One region of the Pseudescherichia sp. L3 genome, then DNA from elsewhere that is predicted to be linked to it. Evidence: predicted binding sites of a transcription regulator. Region 1 holds the regulator's gene; each other region holds the start of a gene.
What was found. Region 1 encodes sigma-54, which starts transcription at its own class of promoters, with help from an activator protein. Its sites were predicted from a motif close to GTTGGCACANNTTTCGCTNT; they were not measured.
Positions count from the first base shown of each region.

Region 2: the regulator sigma-54 is predicted to act here: its motif matches at 1,118-1,137, upstream of norV (anaerobic nitric oxide reductase flavorubredoxin).
Region 3: the regulator sigma-54 is predicted to act here: its motif matches at 917-936, upstream of glnK (P-II family nitrogen regulator).
Region 4: the regulator sigma-54 is predicted to act here: its motif matches at 785-804, upstream of glnA (glutamate--ammonia ligase).

Region 1 covers NZ_JANKYC010000004.1:72,649-74,853, reverse strand. Annotated here, with positions in the region: gene lptB (LPS export ABC transporter ATP-binding protein) at 1-356, shown strand, start outside; gene rpoN (RNA polymerase factor sigma-54) at 404-1,837, shown strand; gene hpf (ribosome hibernation promoting factor) at 1,860-2,147, shown strand.
Region 2 covers NZ_JANKYC010000002.1:104,039-106,243, forward strand. Annotated here, with positions in the region: gene norR (nitric oxide reductase transcriptional regulator NorR) at 1-995, opposite strand, end outside; gene norV (anaerobic nitric oxide reductase flavorubredoxin) at 1,185-2,205, shown strand, end outside.
Region 3 covers NZ_JANKYC010000001.1:141,088-143,292, reverse strand. Annotated here, with positions in the region: gene amtB (ammonium transporter AmtB) at 1-494, opposite strand, end outside; gene glnK (P-II family nitrogen regulator) at 526-864, opposite strand; gene NR795_RS00690 (SmdB family multidrug efflux ABC transporter permease/ATP-binding protein) at 1,119-2,205, opposite strand, start outside.
Region 4 covers NZ_JANKYC010000005.1:12,825-15,029, reverse strand. Annotated here, with positions in the region: gene typA (ribosome-dependent GTPase TypA) at 1-513, opposite strand, end outside; gene glnA (glutamate--ammonia ligase) at 886-2,205, shown strand, end outside.

The DNA of each region.
Region 1 (2,205 bases):
AGTTTCACATCGAACACCTGCGCGACAGCCTCGGCCAGGCCCTCTCCGGCGGTGAGCGCCGCCGCGTTGAGATCGCCCGTGCGCTGGCAGCAAATCCTAAATTTATCCTGCTGGATGAACCCTTTGCCGGCGTTGACCCCATCTCCGTTATCGACATTAAGCGCATCATTGAGCACCTGCGCGACAGCGGGCTCGGCGTGCTGATCACCGACCACAACGTGCGCGAGACGCTGGCCGTGTGCGAACGCGCCTACATCGTCAGCCAGGGGCATCTGATAGCCCACGGCACGCCGCAGCAAATCCTTGAAGACGAACAGGTTAAACGCGTATATCTTGGGGAAGACTTCAGACTCTGATAGGGTTAATGACGGTAATGTTTTAGCGGGAGAGAAGTGCTCTGAACATGAAGCAAGGTTTGCAACTGCGGCTAAGCCAACAGCTCGCCATGACGCCCCAACTGCAACAGGCTATTCGTCTGTTGCAGCTCTCGACGCTGGAACTTCAGCAAGAACTTCAGCAGGCGCTGGATAGCAACCCGCTGCTGGAGCAAACCGATCTTCACGATGAGATAGACGCCCAGCAGACCCAGGACACCGAAACATTAGACTCCGCCGACGCCCTTGAGCAGAAAGATATGCCCGAGGAGCTGCCGCTGGATGCCAGCTGGGATGAGATCTACACCGCCGGTACGCCGTCGGGCAATGGCGTAGACTACCAGGACGACGAGCTTCCCGTCTACCAGGGCGAGACCACCCAGTCACTTCAGGACTACCTGATGTGGCAGGTGGAGCTGACCCCCTTCTCTGATACCGATCGCGCTATTGCCACCTCCATTGTCGATGCCGTGGATGAGACGGGCTACCTGACCGTCTCGCTGGAGGATATCCTCGACAGTATGGGCGACAGCAACGTTGGCCTGGACGAGGTGGAAGCGGTGCTGAAACGCGTCCAGCGTTTCGATCCGGTGGGCGTAGCAGCAAGAGACCTGCGCGACTGCCTGCTGATTCAGCTCTCCCAGTTCGCCAGCGATACGCCGTGGCGGGCCGAAGCCAAACTGATCATCAGCGATCACCTCGATCTGCTGGCAAACCACGATTTCCGCACCCTGATGCGCGTGACCCGCCTGAAGGAAGAGGTGCTGAAAGAGGCGGTGAACCTGATCCAGTCGCTGGATCCACGCCCTGGCCAGTCGATCCAGACCGGCGAGCCGGAGTATGTGATCCCCGACGTGCTGGTGCGCAAGCATAACGGCCGCTGGATGGTCGAGCTTAACGCTGACAGCATTCCGCGTTTGCAGATCAACCAGCACTATGCCGCCATGTGCAGTGGCACGCGTAACGATGCCGACAGCCAGTTTATCCGCAGCAATCTCCAGGAAGCCAAATGGCTGATTAAGAGCCTGGAGAGCCGTAACGATACCCTGCTGCGCGTCAGCCGCTGCATCGTTGAACAGCAGCAGGCCTTTTTCGACAAAGGCGAAGAGTTTATGAAACCGATGGTGCTGGCAGATATCGCCCAGGCCGTCGAGATGCACGAATCCACCATTTCACGCGTGACAACCCAGAAGTACCTGCACAGCCCGAGAGGTATTTTTGAGCTTAAATACTTCTTCTCCAGCCACGTGAATACCGAAGGCGGCGGCGAAGCCTCGTCGACGGCCATTCGCGCGCTGGTGAAGAAGCTGATAGCCGCAGAAAACCCTGCGAAACCACTGAGTGACAGTAAGTTGACCACCCTGCTGTCCGACCAGGGTATCATGGTGGCTCGCCGTACCGTTGCGAAGTATCGAGAGTCTTTATCCATCCCGCCGTCTAACCAGCGCAAGCAGCTGGTCTGACCCAACCGATAAGGAAGACACTATGCAGCTCAACATTACAGGGCACAATGTCGAAATTACTGAAGCACTGCGCGATTTTGTCGGTACAAAATTTGCTAAGCTGGAGCAGTACTTCGAGCGGATCAATCAGGTCTACATTGTGTTAAAAGTGGAGAAAGTGACACACGTCGCGGACGCCACACTGCACGTTAACGGTGGCGACCTCCACGCCAGTGCGGAAGGGCAAGACATGTATGCGGCTATCGACGGTTTAATTGATAAACTGGCGCGACAGTTAAACAAACATAAAGATAAACTGAAACAACACTAATTGTCCGGGCGTTCGACGGCAGTTAGCAACCTGCTGTGGTCACGCAGCAGGTTGTCTG
Region 2 (2,205 bases), on a different contig from region 1:
CGCAGATCGCGGTTGGTAGCCGCCAGCACCCGGACGTCTACCCGCAGGCTGCGATCGTCCCCGACGCGCTGAATATCGCCATACTGCAACACGCGCAGCAGCTTAGCCTGGAGCGCCAGCGACAGCTCGCCAATCTCATCAAGGAACAGCGTGCCGTTATCCGCCATCTCAAACTTGCCGCTGCGGTTGCTGATCGCACCGGTAAACGCCCCTTTGACGTGACCAAACAGCTCGCTCTCCGCCACGCTCTCCGGCAGCGCCGCGCAGTTAAGATAGACCAGCGGCTGGTCTGCACGCGGAGAGCCTTCATGAATGGCTTTCGCCACCAGCTCTTTGCCGGTGCCGGTCTCGCCGCTAATCAGCACGTTCAAATCCGAGGCGGCAACAATATCGATCTCTTTTTTCAGCTGCGTCATGCCCGGCGACAGGCCGATCATCCGGGTGGTGGTCACCGGCTCGAAGATCGCAGGCGCGCCCGGGAGCATATTCTGGCTCTCCAGCTGCTCAATCAGCAGGGCGTTATTGAGTGCCCCCGCTGCCAGAGCGGCAATCAGCCGTAGCTCCTCATCGCTGAAGTTATCGAAGCGATCCGGCGACATGCCGTCAAGGGTCAGGGCACCAATCAGGTGCTGCCCGGCAAACAACGGCAGGCCGATGCAGGCGTGCACTTTCAGCTCCTCCTGGCCAGGAATAAGTCCGTCATAGGGATCGGGCAGATCGCTGTCGGCAGGGAAACGCACCACGTCCCCTGCCCTGGCGATGGCCTCCAGCCGGGGATGTCCCTCAAGGGTAAAACGCCGCCCCAGCACGTCTGGCGCGAGGCCGTCGATAGCTAAGGGAATAAACTCCCGCGCGCTGTAGCGCAGCAGCGCCGAGGCGTCGCAGCCTAAGACCTGACGCAGGGTGGCGATCAGCCGCTGAAAGCGATCCTGATGGCCGATGCCGCTTTGTAACTCAATGGCGATCCCGGCTAATACCTCAACTGAAAAACTCATCGTTACCTCGCTGTCACTTTGACAATACATAGTGTCATATTGACAACAGTGATGATAGTCAAAGTGACTACCCACCTGGAGTTAACTCATTAATAAATTATTTAATTTCAGTCAGTTATAAAGTTGGCATACAACTTGATATAGACAAAGCATCTGAGTCAAACATGCTGAATTGAAATTGAGGTTGCTATGTCTATTCTGGTTAAAAATAACATTCATTGGGTTGGTCAACGTGACTGGGAAGTTCGCGATTTTCATGGGACCGAATATAAAACGCTGCGCGGCAGCAGCTATAACAGCTATCTCATTCGCGAAGGCAAAAACGTGCTGATCGATACCGTCGATCATAAATTCAGCCGCGAGTTCGTGCAGAACCTGCGCAGCGAGATCGACCTTAACGCTATTGATTACATCATTATTAACCATGCCGAAGAGGACCACGCGGGTGCGCTGACCGAGCTGATGTCCCACATCCCGAATACGCCGATCTACTGCACTACCAACGCCATCGACTCTATTAACGGTCACCATCACCATCCGGAGTGGAACTTCCATACCGTGAAGACCGGCGATAGCTTAGATATCGGCAACGGCAAACAGCTGATCTTTGTTGAAACCCCAATGCTGCACTGGCCGGACAGCATGATGACCTACATGACCGGTGACGCGGTGCTGTTCAGCAACGACGCCTTCGGTCAGCACTACTGCGATGAACGCCTGTTTAATGATGAAGTCGATCAGAACGAGCTGTTTGAGCAGTGCCAGCGCTACTACGCCAATATCCTGACCCCATTCAGCCGCCTGGTGACACCAAAAATCACCGAGATCCTCGGCTTCAACCTGCCGGTGGATATGATTGCGACCTCTCACGGCGTGGTCTGGCGTGAAAACCCGACCCAAATCGTTGAGCTGTATCTGAAGTGGGCGGCGGACTATCAGGAGGATCGCATCACTCTCTTCTACGACACCATGTCCAATAACACCCGCATGATGGCAGACGCCATTGCCCAGGGGATCAACGAAGTCGACCCCAACGTGGCGGTAAAAATCTTCAACGTGGCGCGCAGCGATAAGAACGAGGTATTAACCAACGTCTTCCGCTCCAAAGGCGTGCTGGTGGGAACCTCCACCATGAACAACGTGATGATGCCGAAAATTGCCGGTCTGGTAGAGGAGATGACCGGCCTGCGCTTCCGCAACAAACGCGCCA
Region 3 (2,205 bases), on a different contig from region 1:
ATCGGCACGTAGGAGAGGGTCATCCACACCACGACGAAGATCAGTACTGCGGAGAAGCGGATACGCTCGGCCAGCGCACCGACGATCAGGCCGACGGTGATGCAGGCAAACGAGCCCTGGAACGCAACGTGAATATACTGGTAGAAGCTGCCCATTACGGCGGTCAGCTCGATATTTTTCAGCATCGCCCAGTTGAAGTCGCCGAAGAAGTTGTTGCCTGTGCCGAACGCCAGCGAATAGCCGTAGACTACCCACAGCACGCACACCAGGGCAAAGGTCACGGTGACCTGGGTCAGCATCGACAGCACGTTTTTGCCACGGATCAGGCCGCCGTAGAACAGCGCAATCCCTGGAATGGTCATAAACAGCACCAGCGCGGTGCAGATCATCATAAAGGCGTTATCCGCTTTGTCGGCCACGGCCGGAGCCGCCATCGCCAGACCCGGTAACGCTGTCAGTGCGGCCATCGCCGTTTTTAAGGTTAATTTTTTCATTTTTCCCATCCCAATCACTGTGTGTCTGACGTTACAGTGCCGCTTCGTCGGCTTCGCCGGTACGAATGCGGATAACGCGTTGCAGTTCGGCAACGAAAATTTTGCCGTCGCCAATTTTTCCGGTGTAGGCCGCTTTGCTAATGACATCAATCACTTCATCAAGCTGATCGTCTGCAATGGCCACGTCAATCTTTACCTTCGGCAGGAAGTTAACGCTGTACTCCGCCCCGCGGTACAGTTCAGCATGGCCCTTCTGACGCCCAAAGCCTTTCACTTCGGTAACGGTCAGCCCCTGAATACCAATAGACGACAGTGCTTCACGGACGTCCTCAAGTTTAAATGGCTTAATGACCACGGTAACCAGCTTCATAAATCCCCCTCAGTCGAAAATCGGTAATGGCCGCAGCTAACATGAGGTGAGTATTGCAAGTGGTGTGCCAGAATTAGAAAAAGGGAAAAATTCAGCGGTTTAAGGCCTCTGGAAAGGAGCAGCGGTTACGCAGAAAAGTGTGACAGGGATTCAGATTGTTCCTGGGAAAGAAAAACGCACCATGATAGTGCATGGCGCGTGCAGTTTTTGCACCAACAGGCGATCCTGTTAGTAGCCTGCCTGATTATGGTGCATCAGGCGATAAGCGACTCTTCTTGCGCACTGGCGGCAAGCTCTTCACCCGCCAGCTGTAGCTGATACATCTGCCAGTAGCGCCCTTCGGCGGCCAGCAATGCTTGATGGCTGCCACGCTCCACTGCCTGCCCGCGATGCAGAACCAGAATAGTATCAGCTTCCACAATAGTAGAGAGGCGGTGGGCTATGACCACCAGCGTCGTATGCTGACGTACCGCGGCCAGCGCCTGCTGAATCGCCTGCTCGGTGCCGGAGTCAATATTCGCCGTTGCCTCGTCAAGGATCAGGATCTGCGGGGTGGCAACCAGCACGCGGGCTAGCGCCAGCAGCTGCTTCTGTCCCACCGACAGGTTATTCCCCTGCTCCCCCAGACTGGTATGGATGCCATCGGGCATGCCACGCGCCAGCTCTGCCAGTTGAACGGTTTCCAGCGCCTGCCATACCTGCGCTTCGCTAATATCGCGCCCGAGGGTAACGTTAGCAAAGAAGGAGTCCGCCAGTACCACCGGATCCTGCTGGACCATCGCTACGCCCTGGCGCAGCACGTCGTGGCTGAGAGTTGAGAGCGGTCGACCGTCAAGGCGGATCTCCCCTTTTGTCAGCGGATAGTAGCCCATCAGCAGGCTCGCGAGGGTGCTCTTGCCGCTGCCGGTGTGGCCCACCAGCGCGATAAAGCTGCGTGGCGGCACGGAGAGGTCGATGTCCTGTAATACGAGGCTATCGTCGCGATAGGCGAACGACAGATTTTCGATGTCGATTGCGCCGCTGGCCAGTGGACGCTCATCGTCACCGTAGGTCTGGCGCGGACGATCCATCAGCTCAAACACGCGTTCACCCGCCACCACCGCCTGCTGCATGATCGACTGCTGGGTGGTCAGCTCAATCAACGGTTCGTTAAGGCGGCCAAGGTAGCTGATAAAGGCGTAGAGCACCCCGACCTCAATGGTGCCCACCGAGGTAAAACCAAACAGCATCAGTAGACCGCAGAGCACCAGCGCCGAGAAGAGACTCAGCAGCGGACGCAGCAGAAAACCGTCGAGGCGCAGCGTCTGCATGCGTGCTGTATAGTGGGAGCGGCTGGCCTCG
Region 4 (2,205 bases), on a different contig from region 1:
GATACCCATCAGTGCAGATGCATAGATGATCGGGAAGTCCAGCTGCTCGTCGGTGGCGTCGAGGTTAACGAACAGATCGAAGACCTGATCCACAACCCAGTCAGGACGCGCGCCCGGACGGTCAACCTTGTTGATAACGACAATTGGCTTCAGGCCGTGCGCAAACGCTTTTTTGGTTACAAAGCGGGTCTGCGGCATTGGGCCGTCCATAGCATCGACCACCAGCAGTACGGAGTCTACCATGGACATGACACGTTCAACTTCACCACCGAAGTCGGCGTGACCCGGGGTATCAACGATGTTGATACGGTAGTCATTCCATTTAATAGCGGTGTTTTTCGCGAGGATGGTAATCCCACGCTCTTTCTCCAAATCGTTGGAGTCCATCACGCGTTCGGTAGTCTCAGCACGCTCGCTGAAGGTACCAGACTGCTGCAGCAGCTTGTCAACCAGGGTCGTTTTACCATGGTCAACGTGCGCAATGATGGCGATGTTACGCAAATTTTCGATCACAACTTTGCCTCAGGCATTAGAAATAGCGCGTTATTGTACACGTATTAATCGCAGTACAGAACAGGATCACAAAGAACCTTTACAAACAATGTAGAAAGTAGGGCTTTGTGATCGGTTTCACGAAGCGGTAGAGAGCCGCCTTAATGTAAATTGCACCAATACAGTGCACTACGATCGCGCATATGCACTATATTGATGCAAGATAACCATTATGGTGCAGCCCTTTTGCACTATGACGTGCATGATAGCGCCTTTTGGGGGTGTTTTAAAAGTTGGCACAGATTTCGCTTTATCTTAGGCAAGGCGATTGTGCCACTTATAAAGTGTAGAACCTCGTTACCACGACGACCAAAAATTCCGGGAGAGTTAAGTATGTCCGCTGAACACGTTTTGACGATGCTGAACGAACATGAAGTGAAGTTTATCGATCTGCGCTTCACTGATACCAAAGGTAAAGAGCAGCATGTCACTATCCCAGCCCATCAGGTTAACGCTGACTTCTTTGAAGAAGGCAAAATGTTTGATGGTTCTTCGATTGGTGGCTGGAAAGGCATCAACGAATCCGACATGGTGCTGATGCCGGACGCCTCTACCGCAGTTATTGATCCGTTCTTCGAAGAGACTACCCTGATCATCCGTTGCGATATTCTTGAGCCAGGCACGCTGCAGGGCTACGATCGCGACCCGCGCTCCATCGCGAAACGCGCTGAAGAGTACCTGCGCTCCACCGGCATCGCAGACACCGTTCTGTTCGGGCCAGAGCCAGAGTTCTTCCTGTTTGACGACGTTCGCTTTGGCGCCAACATTTCCGGTTCCCACGTGGCTATCGACGATATCGAAGGCGCATGGAACACCTCCACCAAATACGAAGGTGGTAACAAAGGTCACCGTCCGGCGGTGAAAGGCGGTTACTTCCCGGTTCCGCCGGTTGACTCCTCTCAGGACATCCGCTCTACCATGTGTCTGGTGATGGAAGAGATGGGCCTGGTCGTTGAAGCGCACCACCACGAAGTAGCGACCGCAGGTCAGAACGAAGTGGCGACCCGCTTCAACACCATGACCAAAAAAGCGGACGAAATTCAGATCTACAAATATGTCGTGCACAACGTCGCGCACCGCTTCGGCAAAACCGCGACCTTTATGCCAAAACCGATGTTTGGCGATAACGGTTCCGGTATGCACTGCCACATGTCTCTGTCCAAGAACGGCACCAACCTGTTCTCTGGCGACAAATATGCTGGCCTGTCTGAAGAAGCCCTGTACTACATTGGCGGCGTAATCAAACACGCTAAAGCGATCAACGCCCTGGCGAACCCGACCACTAACTCCTACAAGCGTCTGGTCCCGGGTTACGAAGCACCGGTTATGCTGGCCTACTCTGCGCGTAACCGCTCTGCCTCTATCCGTATTCCAGTTGTAACCTCGCCGAAAGCGCGCCGTATCGAAGTGCGCTTCCCGGACCCGGCGGCTAACCCGTACCTGTGCTTCGCTGCCCTGCTGATGGCGGGTCTTGACGGTATCAAGAACAAGATCCACCCGGGCGAAGCCATGGACAAAAACCTGTATGACCTGCCGCCGGAAGAGGCGAAAGAAGTTCCGCAGGTTGCTGGCTCCCTGGAAGAGGCCCTGCAGGCGCTCGATGCAGACCGCGAGTTCCTGACCGCAGGCGGCGTGTTCACTAACGACGCGATC